DNA from 3 places in the Trichloromonas acetexigens genome. Region 2 is predicted to be linked to each of the others. Evidence: predicted binding sites of a transcription regulator. Region 2 holds the regulator's gene; each other region holds the start of a gene.
The links. The regulator HrcA, encoded in region 2, represses chaperone genes, less so after heat shock. The targets are predictions, from matches to a motif close to TGTTAGCACTCNNNNNNNNNGAGTGCTAACA.

Region 1 (4,148 bases), on a different contig from region 2:
TTCCACAAAATCTGCAAGGACTGCCACCAGAAAGAAGGCGGACCGACCGCCTGCAACGGCTGCCACAACCGCACCTCCTGACCCTCCCCACAAAAACGCCCCCCGCTCCAACTAAGGAACGGGGGGCGTTTTTACTTCAGCCTGGGGGAATCAGATCACATCATGCCGCCCATGCCACCCATGCCGCCCATGCCGCCGGGCATGGCGGGCATGCCTTCTTCCTTCCTGGGCGCGTCGGCGATGGCGGCTTCGGTGGTCAACATCAGACCGGCCACGGAAGCGGCATTCTGCAGGGCGCTGCGGGTGACCTTGGTCGGGTCGATGATGCCCGCCTCGATCATGTCGCAGTATTCGTCGGTGGCGGCGTTAAGGCCGTAGGCGCCGCCCTTCTTCAGGACTTCGTTGACGACGATGGAGCCTTCCAGACCGGCGTTAGCAGCGATCTGGCGCAGCGGCTCTTCAAGAGCGCGCTTGACGATGTTGACGCCGAACTTCTGCTCGCCTTCCAACTCAAGCTTCTCGACCGCCGCGATGGCACGGATCAGAGCGACGCCGCCACCAGGGACGATGCCTTCTTCCACGGCCGCACGGGTAGCGTGCAGGGCGTCTTCGACGCGGGCTTTCTTCTCTTTCATTTCGGTTTCGGTGGCAGCGCCAACCTTGACCACGGCAACCCCGCCGACCAGCTTGGCGAGACGCTCCTGGAGCTTCTCACGGTCGTAGTCGCTGGTGGTTTCCTCGATCTGAACGCGGATCGCCTTGACCCGAGCGGCGATAGCGGCTTCGTCGCCGGCGCCGTCGATGATGGTGGTGTTGTCCTTATCGACGACAATGCGCTTGGCGGTGCCGAGCATGTCGAGGGTGGCGTTCTCCAGCTTGTGGCCCATGTCCTCGGAGATCACGGTGCCGCCGGTAAGGACAGCGATGTCTTCGAGCATGGCCTTGCGGCGGTCGCCGAAGCCGGGGGCCTTGACGGCGGCGATATTGAGGGTGCCGCGCAGCTTGTTGACCACCAGGGTGGCCAGGGCTTCGCCTTCGACGTCCTCGGAAATGATCAGCAGCGGACGGCCCTGTTTGGCAACCGGCTCAAGAACCGGCAGCAGATCGCGCATATTGCTGATCTTCTTGTCATAGATGAGGATCAGGCCGTCTTCGATGACGGCTTCCATACGGTCCGGGTCGGAGATGAAGTAGGGGGAGAGGTAGCCACGGTCGAACTGCATCCCTTCGACGGTCTCCAGGGTGGTTTCCATCGACTTGGCTTCCTCGACGGTGATGACCCCTTCCTTGCCGACCTTCTCCATGGCCTCGGCGAGGATGTTACCGATGGTGGCGTCGCTGTTGGCCGAGATGGTGCCGACCTGGGCGATTTCCTTGTGGTCCTTGATCGGCTTCGAGAGCTCTTTCAGGCTGGCCACGGCCGCTTCCACAGCCTTGTCGATGCCGCGCTTGATCTCCATCGGGTTGTGCCCGGCGGAAACCAGCTTGACACCTTCACGGTAGATGGCCTGGGCGAGAACAGTGGCGGTGGTGGTGCCGTCGCCGGCGACGTCCGAGGTCTTGGAAGCGACTTCCTTGACCAGCTGAGCGCCCATATTCTCGAAACGGTCCTCCAGTTCGATCTCCTTGGCGACGGTAACGCCGTCCTTGGTGATCAGGGGGGCGCCGAAAGACTTGTCGATGACGACGTTACGGCCCTTGGGACCGAGGGTGGCCTTGACCGCTTCGGCCAGCAGGTTGACCCCTTTGAGGATGCTGTTGCGGGCGTCCTGGGAAAACTTGATTTCTTTGGCTGCCATTACTCTCTATCTCCTTGTCACGTTATTGAAATGATAGGGGGGAAATTACTTCTCGACGACGCCGAGGATATCTTCCTCGCGCATCATCAGATATTCCTTCCCTTCGACCTTGATTTCGGTGCCGGCATATTTGCCGAAGAGCACCTTGTCGCCAACCTTCACATCCAGGGGCAGAACCTTGCCGTCATCGGTCTTCTTGCCGTTGCCAGCGGCGACGATTTCACCCATCTGCGGCTTTTCCTTGGCGGTGTCGGGGATAATCAGGCCCCCGGCGGTTTTGGTTTCCTCTTCGATGCGCTTGACGATGAGACGATCTTGAAGCGGTCTGATGTTCATGTACTTCTCTCCTTTCTGACCTGTTGGATAAAGTTTTCGGGCTGCTCCCGATAGAAAGCGGAAAATAAAAAAGACGTCTGATACCGTTGGAACCGCGGCGGCTCGGACCTCTTGGGGGACCCTGTTGTTAGCACTCGCTTCCGATGAGTGCTAACAACAGGGCTAAATATAGTCAGGGGAGGGGGAATGTCAAGGGTAATCTGCAAAAAATCGGCGGGAGATCAGGAACCACCCAGGGCTGCGCGCACCTTGGCGGCCAGTTCGTCGGCGATGAGCTCGGCCAGCTTGCGACGCTCCTTGTCGATAGTCGAATAATCGTGATCGAAGAAGGTCTTGACCGGATACTCGTGCCGCAGCGTCGGGGTTTCTCTACCGGCGCGATGGAAGGCGACCCGCGACTTGGTCCGGATGTCGGTGGAGCAGCAGCCCGACTCTTCGACATAGCCGAAGACCTCTCCGGTGACGTAGTCGTGATCGCGGCGCCAGTCGCTATCGACCGAGTCGAGACCGCCCTTGAGGATGATGAAGCTATAGCGCTCCGCCAACCCTTCGGCGCTCATCGCTTCGACAAAACGGTCGAATATCGTCTCGACCACGGCATCGGGAACCATGACCGTGGTGAAAGGCACCAGATAGACTTCGTCGCGCTCGCCGGGGAAGCTCAGGCGCAACTCGGGCTCGGCGGTCTTTTTCGTCACTTTCGGCTCCGACTCCGGCTGGGGCGCCGGAGCCGGTGGCGGCGGAACCGGCTCGGCCCTGACCACCGGTGGTGCCGGCGGCGGCGGGGGAGTTTTGACCACCGGCGCGGGAGGAACGGGCGCGGGCCGCACTGGAACAGGACGGGGAGCAGGCGCGGGGGGCGCGGCGACGACCGGCGGCGGTGCGGGAGCGGGCACTGCAACCCGAGACGGAGGGGATGCCGGACGCGCGACCGTGCTCGGCGGTGGGGGAGAGACGGCACCCCCACCGAGCAGGCGCTCCACATCCGGGTCGTCAACCAGCTGATTCAAGCCGTCGCGCAGGCGTTGCAGGGTCGCGGAAGAAAGGCCCTGACGGGCGACGAGACTGACTTCCCCGCCGCCGAAGGCGCCGGCAGGGAGCAAGGGCAAGGCGCTGCCGGCGGGTTGGCGACGCAGGAAGGCCGCTTCGAGGACACCGATGTCGATCATGCGGTGACGCCCCAGCCACTGCTGAAGGGTCTGTTGGTCGGGGAAGGAACGGGCGTTCACCGGCACCCCGAGACGGTTCCCGAGAATCCGGGCGAACTCCCGGGCCTGGTCTTCGTCGCGAAAGAGCACGCCAGGGACGCTGCCTAAAGTCAGGGAAGAAGCAACCCGGCCGACGGCACGTCCCTCTCGCACTGCCGATGAACGGGAAACCGGCGCCGACATGGGGGCCGGCTTCCTCATCGCCGGACGGGAGGGAGCGGAGCGCTGGACCACCGGATCGCCCACCAGGGCCTGACGCACGGCGCTCAGCTGCCGGGGGGAAAGACCGGGACGGGCCACCAGCAAGCTCTCTGCTGGAAACTGGCGACCTGCCGGCTCGGCGCTTCGGGCGAGACGCAGAACCTGAGCCGAGAGCGCCTGCCGGGCGGCGGACTCGGGCAGGAAGGCCAGATCGATCATGCGATAGCGGCCCACCCATTGCAGCAGCTCGTCTTCGGCCGGAAAGGACCGCACCCGCACCGGCCGTCCGAGACGTTGCCCGAGATCCCGGGCAAAAACCTCGGCCTGGATGACATCTGCGGCCAGGGCGCCGAGTACCAGGGCCTTGCCCGCGCCGGAAACGGGAAGTCCGGAGCGGGCGGGGGCCGTACGAGAAGAGACCAACGGTGCGCTCCGCGGCAGCGTAGCGCCAGAGGCGGTGGAGGACAGGCTCTGCAGTCCCAGATCATAAAGAAGCGCCCGCCCCCCCTCATCCTGTTCCATGCCGGCAAGCACTTCGGCCAGGCGCTGGACGCGGGCATCATCCAGGCCGGCGCGTGCTACCAGCGTTCCCGCAGCGGCAACC
Region 2 (4,148 bases):
CTCTTCTTGCAGGGGATGGTCGTGTTCTTCTCGATCAGCTTGGTCATGACCCCGCCCAGGGTCTCGATGCCGAGGGAGAGGGGGGTGACGTCGAGGAGCAGGACGTCCTTGACTTCCCCTTTGAGCACGCCCCCCTGGATGGCGGCGCCGATAGCAACGACCTCGTCGGGATTGACCCCCTTGTTGGGCGTCTTGCCGAAGATCTCCTGAACCCGCTTCTGCACCGCCGGCATGCGAGTCATGCCGCCGACCAGGATGACTTCGTCGATATCCGAGGCTGACAGACCGGCATCCTTGATGGCGATTTTGCAGGGCTCGACCAGCTTGTTGAGCAGGTCTTCACAGAGGCTTTCCAGCTTGGCGCGGGTCAGCTTGATGAGCAGGTGTTTCGGCCCGTTGGCGTCGGCGGTGATGAAGGGGAGGTTGACCTCTGTCTCCATCGAGCCGGAGAGTTCGCACTTGGCCTTTTCCGCCGCTTCCTTGAGGCGTTGCAGGGCCATCTTGTCGCTGCGCAGGTCGATCCCCTGCTCCTTCTTGAACTCGTTGGCGACATAGTCGATGATGCGCTGATCGAAGTCCTCGCCGCCAAGGAAGGTGTCGCCATTGGTCGACTTGACCTCGAAGACGCCGTCCCCCAGTTCGAGGATGGAGACATCGAAGGTACCGCCGCCGAGGTCGAAGACCGCGATCTTCTCTTCCGCCTTCTTGTCCAGGCCGTAGGCGAGGGAGGCGGCGGTCGGCTCGTTGATGATACGCAACACGTTGAGCCCGGCGATCTTGCCGGCATCCTTGGTCGCCTGGCGCTGGGAGTCGTTGAAGTAGGCAGGGACGGTGATGACCGCGTCGGTCACTTCCTCACCGAGATAGTCTTCCGCCGTCTGCTTCATCTTCTGCAGGATCATCGCCGAGATTTCCGGCGGGCTGTAATTCTTGCCCCGGGCCTCGACCCAGGCGTCGCCGTTGTCCGCCTTGAGAATCTTGAAGGGGCTGATCTGGATGTCTTTCTGCACCGCCTCCGAATCGAACTTGCGGCCGATCAGACGTTTGATGGCGTAGAGGGTGTTTTCCGGATTGGTGACCGCCTGCCGCTTGGCCTGCTGCCCCACCAGGCGCTCGCCGTTTTCGGCGAAGCCGACCATCGACGGCGTGGTGCGGGCCCCTTCCGAGTTGGCGATGACGACCGGCTCGCCGCCTTCCATGACCGCCACGCACGAGTTGGTGGTCCCGAGGTCGATACCGATGACTTTACCCATAATGATTTCCTCCTTGTGTTGAGCCCTTTTAACGGGTGATTTTTTGTGGATTGAGCAGGACGGCTAGGCGGCGGGCGCCTTGGCCACCATGACCAGGGTGGGGCGCAGCAGCCGGCCGTTGAGCTGGTAGCCCTTCTGCAGCTCTTTCACCACGGTATTCGCCGGATGTTCGGCGCTTTCCAGCTGTCCCATTGCTTCGTGCCAGGCCGGATCGAAGGGCGCGCCTTCCGCCTGGATCGGGGTGACGCCAAATTTTTCCAGGCTTTTAGCAAAGAGACCGAGGGTCATCTCCACCCCCTGACGCAAACTTTCCTCCCCCGCGCCGCCTTCCTGGCGGGCGTGTTCGAGAGCCCGTTCCAGGTTGTCCAGCACCGGCAGCAGTTCCTTGAGGATATTTTCGTTGGCAAAGCGGGCCAGATCTTCCTTTTCCTTCTGGGCGCGGCGGCGGAAATTCTCCAGGTCGGCCCGTTCGCGCAGATAAAGGTCCCAGTTCTTCCGTGCCTCTTCCTGCGCCGCCGCCAGCTGCTCCTCCAGCGCCGGAGCGCCTTCACCAGCCTCGGCCGCGCCCGTTTCCTCGGTCTCCTCGGCGGGCGCTTCTTCGCTTATGGGTTGGGGCTGCTCTTTAAGGTGTTCGGATTTTTTTGCCACGATATGCGTTCTCCTGTGTCTGACTATTCTAATTCGGTTTCAAGTATTTGGCTGACCAGGCGCGCAGTGTAGTCGACCACGGGGATCACCTGGGAATAGTTCATGCGGCTGGGGCCGATCACCCCGAGGGTGCCGATCGTTCCCCGACTGCTCGAATAGTTGGCGGTAATCAGGCTGCATCCCTCGATTTCCCGGTATTCGGATTCGCTGCCGATGAAAATCTGCACGCCCCGCGCCTGCTGGCTTTTGTCGAGCAGTTCGACCAGCAGGCTCTTCTGCTCGAAGGCCCGAAAGAGCCGCTTCATCCGCTCCAGATCCTTGAATTCGGCCTGCTCCAGGATGTTGGCAGCCCCTTCGATATAGACCTGGCCGCCCAGCTCGTCGCTTAACGCCTCCTGGGAGAGCTCCAGGGCGCGGCTCAGCAGCTTGTCGTAAACAGCCTTCTCCTCGGCCATTTCCCGCACGATTTTGGCTTTGATCTCCTGGATGCTCAGGCCGCTGAGGGTCTGGTTGAGATAGCTGGAAATATGCTCCAGTTCCGACTGGGAAAGCGAGAGGTCGGTTTCGATGACCTTGTTCTGGACCAGGCCGGAGTGGGAGACGAAGATGACCAGCAGCCGCCCCTGGGAGAGCTTGAGAAACTCGATATGGCGGAAGACCGTGCAGTTGAAGCGGGGCGTCATCACCACTCCGGTATAGCTGGAAATGGCCGAAAGTACCTTGCCCGCCTCCCGCAGCCGCTCTTCGACGCGCAGACCGTCGATGCGGTAAAATTGTTCGATGCGGCTTTTCTGTTGCAAGTCGAGTTGCCCGACCTGCAGCAGGGTGTCGACGTAAAAACGGTAGCCCTTTTCCGTGGGGACTCGCCCCGCCGAGGTATGAGGGGAGACGATGTAGCCCATCTCTTCGAGATCGGCCATGACGTTGCGCACCGTCGCCGGCGACAGGCCGAGGTGGTGGCGGCGGGTCACCGCCCGCGAACCGATCGGTTCGGCGGTGCCGATGTAATCCTCGACGATCGCTTCGAGAATGCGCCGACTACGCTCGTTGAGTTCATCGCTCATGGTTTATCCGGCCCCAAAAAACTCAAGCCGGAAAGCCCCGGCCGTCGTTGCCTTAGCACTCATCACTTCCGAGTGCTAACGTGGCACAACATAACAATGCCCCTATTCTTTGTCAAGGGCAAAGCCCCCCATTACAGGGCATTTTCTCCCGTGAAAAAGGGGTATGGGTCAGGCTAGAGAAAGGGGAGGATCAGGTGATCGAAGAGCAGCCAGCCGGAGAGGTCGAAGGTCCAGCGGCCGTTTTCATGGTGTAGATGGCTGCCGGCGCGGGCGATGGCCGGAGCAAAGTGTTCGCCGAGAGACTCTCCGAAGCGCACGGAGAAATCCCGGTCGGCAACGCCTTCAGCGGTACGCAGGCCGAGGTAAAGGGTTTCGGCCATGGCCCCGGTGCGGTCAAAGCTTTCCAACTCCAGCAGGGGATCCTGTCCCACCTCCAAGGCTTGCCGGTAGGCGGCAAGTTCGCCGGGGACCGCCAGGCGCCGTCCCCAGCCGGCGGGATCGAAGGCATGGGCGCCGGCGCCGAGGGCCAGACACCCCCGGCGGCGCCAGTAGCGGAGGTTGTGGCGGCATTTCCGGCCGGGGCGGGCGTAATTGGAGATTTCGTAGTGACCAAAGCCTGCTTCGGCAAGGTGTTCATGGAGGAGGACAAACTGCCGGGCGTAGCTCTGTTCGTCGGGAAGGGCTAGTTCTCCCCGGCGCTGGAAGGCATGGAAAGGGGTGTCTTCCTCCACGCTCAGGCCGTAGCAGGAGAGGTGCTCCGGTTCGAGGGCGAGAAAGGCAACAAGTTCCCGCTCCAGATCGGCCGGGCTTTGCCCGGAGCGGGCATAAATCAGATCGAGGCCGAGATTGTCGAAGCCCGCCGCGCGACTCCAGGCCACCGCCTGGCGGATTTCGGCGGCGCTGTGGATGCGGCCAAGCTGGGCCAGAGCCCGATCGTCGAGGGATTGGGCGCCGAGGGAGAGGCGGTTGATCCCGACGGCACGGTAGCCGGCGAGGGATTGGGGGGAGAGGGTGCCGGGGTTGGCTTCGAGACTGATTTCACAATCGGCAACGAAGCCGAAGTGGGCGGCGGCGGCCTGGAGAATCCGGCCGATCTGCGGCGGCGCCAGCAGTGATGGGGTGCCGCCGCCGAAAAAGACCGTCGTCAGCGGCCCCGACCAGGTTCCGGCGGCCGCGGCCAGTT
Region 3 (4,148 bases), on a different contig from region 2:
TGGTCGCTGATGTCTCCGGTTGTGTATACCGTATACAATCAGTGATGGTTTTTTCTACAACTTGTCGCATCATTAAGTCAAGGGAAAAGATAAAATATTCCAATCATGTGAAAATTAACTAACATCGAATTTAAAATCCCATATATAGGTTATTCTGTGCTTCCGGCAGTGGAAGATGGTCTGTTTCGGGCCTGGGAGGCAAAAGAAAACCCCCGCGTTTTTAGCGCGGGGGTGGAGGAGCGGGATGGAGGGCGGTGGTGGCTGAAATCAGTAGTTTTTTTCTACCAGTTTCTGCGCCTGCAGCACATAGTCGCTGGCGGGATATTCGCGGAAAAGGGAGTTGAAGGCATCCGCCGCGCGCTGCCGCTGTTCGAGCATGAGGTAGGCATGTCCGAGCAGGAAATAGGCCTCGTCTTTTTTCGGGTAGTCCGGATTTTCGGCCAGAACCCCGCTGATGCGATTGCTCGCCGCCTGGTACTGTTTGGTGCGCAGGTAGAACTGGCCGACCAGGATTTCATGTTCCGCCAGCCGCTCTCGACATTGGGCGATCTTGGTGGTCAGTTCATCGGCCCGGGAAAAGTCGGGGAAGCGTTTCTGCAGATCGGTGAAGGTCGAAAGGGCGTTACGGGTCGCGGTCTGATCGCGGTCCGCCGAGAGCATCTGGTGAAAATAGGAAAGCCCAAGTTGGAAGAGGACATCCGCGGTGCGAGGATGGTCGGGGTGCTGCTTGAGAAAGTCCTCGTAAGCCGTGGCCGCTTCAACATAGCGTTCACTCAGGAAGTAGGCTTCGGCGATTTTTAACTCGGAGAGGATGTTGAGTTCGGGGGAAAAATAACTGTCCCTGACCTTTTCCCAGTTGGCGATGGCGTCCTCGTAGCGGCCCTTTTCGAAATTGGCCTCACCCTCCTCCAGATAATGTTCGGCGGTCTTGGGCGGGGGGACCACTGTCGAGGCACAGGCGGTGGCCAACAGGAGCAGAAGCAGGGCGCTGAGCAGTTTTTTCATCAACGGGTTCATCCTTGGATCCGAGAGAGTCAAAAGTCGCTAGAAAGTACGGGATGGCCGGGCTTTTGTCAATGACATTCGCCCCTTTCCCCCCGCCGATAACGAGGGGGATCAGGCTGTGCGCAAGCCTTCGAGCGTTCCCCGCAGCTTGCTCAAAGCGTTCGCTTCAAGCTGGCGCACACGCTCCCGGCTGATGCCAAAATCGTCGGCCAACTCCTGCAGGGTTCGAGGTGATTCGTCCAGAATCCTTTCCTGGATGATTTTCCGTTCCCGGTCGTTGAGGCAGTCAAAGGCTTGGTGGACTTCGCTGGACAGCCGCCGGCGATGTTCATCTTCGATCAGCCGGGATTCCTGGTCGGGGGTGTCATCGACCAGCGTATCCATGAGGGTAAAATGCTCTCCCTCGATCAGTTCCACATCCAGCGAGGTCTCGCGGGCGGCCAAGCGACGGCTCATCTCTTCAACCTCGTCGGTGCGCACATCGAGGGTCTGGGCGATCTCCTCGCCATCCTCCCGGCCGGTCAGGCGCAACAGCGCCGCCTGCGTCTGCTTGAGCTTGAAAAAGAGTTTTTTCTGGGCCTGAGTGGTGCCGATCTTCACCAGCGACCAGGTCTTGACGATGTAGTTCTGGATATAGGCACGAATCCACCAGACCGCATAGGAAATCAGCCGGATGCCCCGATCCGGATCGAATTTCTTCACCGCCATCATCAGGCCGATGTTCCCTTCCTGAATCAGATCGAGCATCTTCATGCCGTAGCCGCGATATTCGTTGGCGACTTTGACCACAAAGCGCAGGTTGCCGCAGATCAGGCGATGGGCGGCCTCGAGATCGCCATCCCGGCGATAGCGGCGCGCCAAGGCGGTCTCCTCATCCCGGTCGAGGAGTTCAAACTGCTTGATTCTTGCCAGATAATGATCCAGGCTATCGATCACTAAAGGAGGATTGGCTAAACTCATCCTTGACTCCTTTCGCGGAAACTTCCGTTCCGTCGGGTTGTTAGCACTCTGATTCGGTGAGTGCTAAATATATAGCAAATTCTATAAAGGGTTGCAAGGGGAGGGATTATGAGACCAATCCATCGGGCACCTGGCCGTCCGGGTGGGGAAGCAAACGATCCGAAGGAAAAGCCGATGCGAAAAACACTACAGGAACCCTCGCTGATCCGCATGGTGCGCTGGGCGCAGCGGTTGGTGGCGGAAGTACTCGAGGCCGGCGATCTGGCCATCGATCTCACCGCCGGCAACGGCACCGACACCCTCTTTCTGGCCCGCCAGGTCGGATCCGAAGGTCGGGTTTTTGCCTTCGACGTACAATTAGAAGCGCTGCAACACACTGGGGCGCGCCTCACCGAGGCAGGGATTGCCTGGATTCTCGACGGTCAAGGCGATGCCGGGACGGTGCGCCTGGTGCATGACAGTCATGCGCGACTGACGGAATACACCCAGGGACCGGCGCGGGGGATCATGGCCAATCTCGGCTATCTGCCCGGCGGCGATCCCGGGCTGACGACACGCGTTGAAATAACACTGGAAGCCTTGCGGCAAGCCCTCGATTTACTGGCGATTGGGGGGCGGATGGCGCTGGTGGTCTACATCGGCCACCCGCCAGGGGAAGAGGAGTGCCGGGCCGTGGAGGAATGGCTGCAAGGACTGTCGTCCCGCTATTGGCACATTCTGCGGCTACAGGTGGCGAACCGGCGGCAGGCTCCGTATCTGCTGGTGGTGGAACGACGTGGATGAAAAAAGGCCGGCCCGGAAATCCCGGCCGGCCTTTTATGGATAAGGATCAAACGTGATCAACGGCGAATCGGAGGGGAGGGATTCCAGACGAATTCCGGATTCATGATCGGTGCGAAATCCCCCTCCATGCTGTTTGGCGCAGGGAAGGAGACCGTTTCCCAGGCGCCGATGCCGACGCGCATCACGGTCATGCCGATGCCTTTGAGAAATCCCAAAGGAACGCCGAGGGCACCCCGGTCGCGGATGGTGAGCACCATCTGTTTGGGGATTTCGCCGGGGCTGGTGACCATGTTGGTCAGCCCGCGCAGGAGTTTGAAGGAGGATTTTTCCATATAGGTTTCCGGCTCCAGCACATCATCAATGTAATCCTTTTCGGCGTGGCTCACGGCCAGGGCCGGAGCGACGGCGGCCGTCAACAGAAAAAGCAGCATGGACATGAAGATCAACAGGTGTTTCGGCATCGTCTCCTCCTGATGGATGAAATGTTCGTGGATAATCGGATTTGTCCACGTCTTTTTGACTATATAGCAGGGCACGTCCGCCGCGCAAGGCGATAAATCGTCAACCTGTCCGCCCGCTCAGGCGTCATGATCATTTCCGCGTCTTGCTTTTTTCATCCCTGGGGCTCATCCCTCCATCTTCCTCCTTCCTGATGGAAGGCGGTCCCGTTGTTGCCGAATTTCTTGCGAGGGTATCGTCGAGGGACGCTTTCCTGCTATAATTCAATCAGATACGTTTTCCCCCGGGATTTTGGACGGGTTTTCTCTCGATCGGGTCTTGCCGGAAGGGGAGTGAATTTCATGAGACACCAATCAATCATCCTTGGGCTTGTCTTTCTTGGACTGCCACTTTTTTTCTCTTCCCTCGCGGGGGCGGCGTCTTCGCCCGTGCGCATGACCGAGGGGCCGAAGGGGACGGTGCTGGTTTCCGATTACCGCCGGCAGGCGATCATTCATGTCGACCTGAAGAACCTCAAGGAGCGGCGCAAACTCAGAATCGACGGTAAGCCTCTCGGGGTAGTTTGGGCCGACGGTCTGCTCTATGTCGGAAATGAAAGTCGCGGGCAAGTGGAAGTCTACCGCAGCGGGAGCAACGTCCTCCGCGTCATCGGCGAGGTGGGCAGCATGATTCCCAACGATCTGGCGATTGACCGTGAAGGCGGGAGGCTCTTTGTCGCCGATTGCCGGGATCGGGCGGTGAAGGCCTTTAGCCTCGACGGCGACTATCTCTTCAATGTCGGCGCGGCGGACTTGGCCCAACCGGTGGCGCTCAGCTTTGATCCGCAGCGGCGTGAACTGCTGGTCAGCGACTTCGGGCGTCCCGAGGCAGGGATTCCGCCGGCGGTCTATATTTTCGACGGCGAAGGGACGCAACTGGCGAGAATCCCGGGCAGCCAAAAG

Region 1: groES (co-chaperone GroES) is a predicted target of HrcA. The motif match lies at 2,261-2,291, and genes of this name have one in related genera.
Region 3: rpoH (RNA polymerase sigma factor RpoH) is a predicted target of HrcA. The motif match lies at 2,004-2,034, and genes of this name have one in related genera.

The regions. Positions count from the first base shown of each region.
Region 1 is NZ_FOJJ01000037.1:145,942-150,089, forward strand. Features, by position in the region: gene BQ4888_RS12960 (cytochrome c3 family protein) at 1-81, shown strand, start outside; gene groL (chaperonin GroEL) at 156-1,799, opposite strand; gene groES (co-chaperone GroES) at 1,845-2,135, opposite strand; gene BQ4888_RS12975 (L,D-transpeptidase family protein) at 2,357-4,148, opposite strand, start outside.
Region 2 is NZ_FOJJ01000009.1:37,236-41,383, forward strand. Features, by position in the region: gene dnaK (molecular chaperone DnaK) at 1-1,253, opposite strand, end outside; gene grpE (nucleotide exchange factor GrpE) at 1,317-1,901, opposite strand; gene hrcA (heat-inducible transcriptional repressor HrcA) at 1,925-2,965, opposite strand; gene hemW (radical SAM family heme chaperone HemW) at 3,139-4,148, opposite strand, start outside.
Region 3 is NZ_FOJJ01000040.1:120,513-124,660, reverse strand. Features, by position in the region: gene BQ4888_RS16285 (outer membrane protein assembly factor BamD) at 268-1,005, opposite strand; gene rpoH (RNA polymerase sigma factor RpoH) at 1,117-1,965, opposite strand; gene mnmM (tRNA 5-(aminomethyl)-2-thiouridylate-methyltransferase MnmM) at 2,140-2,748, shown strand; gene BQ4888_RS16270 (exosortase system-associated protein, TIGR04073 family) at 2,805-3,209, opposite strand; gene BQ4888_RS16265 (NHL repeat-containing protein) at 3,549-4,148, shown strand, end outside.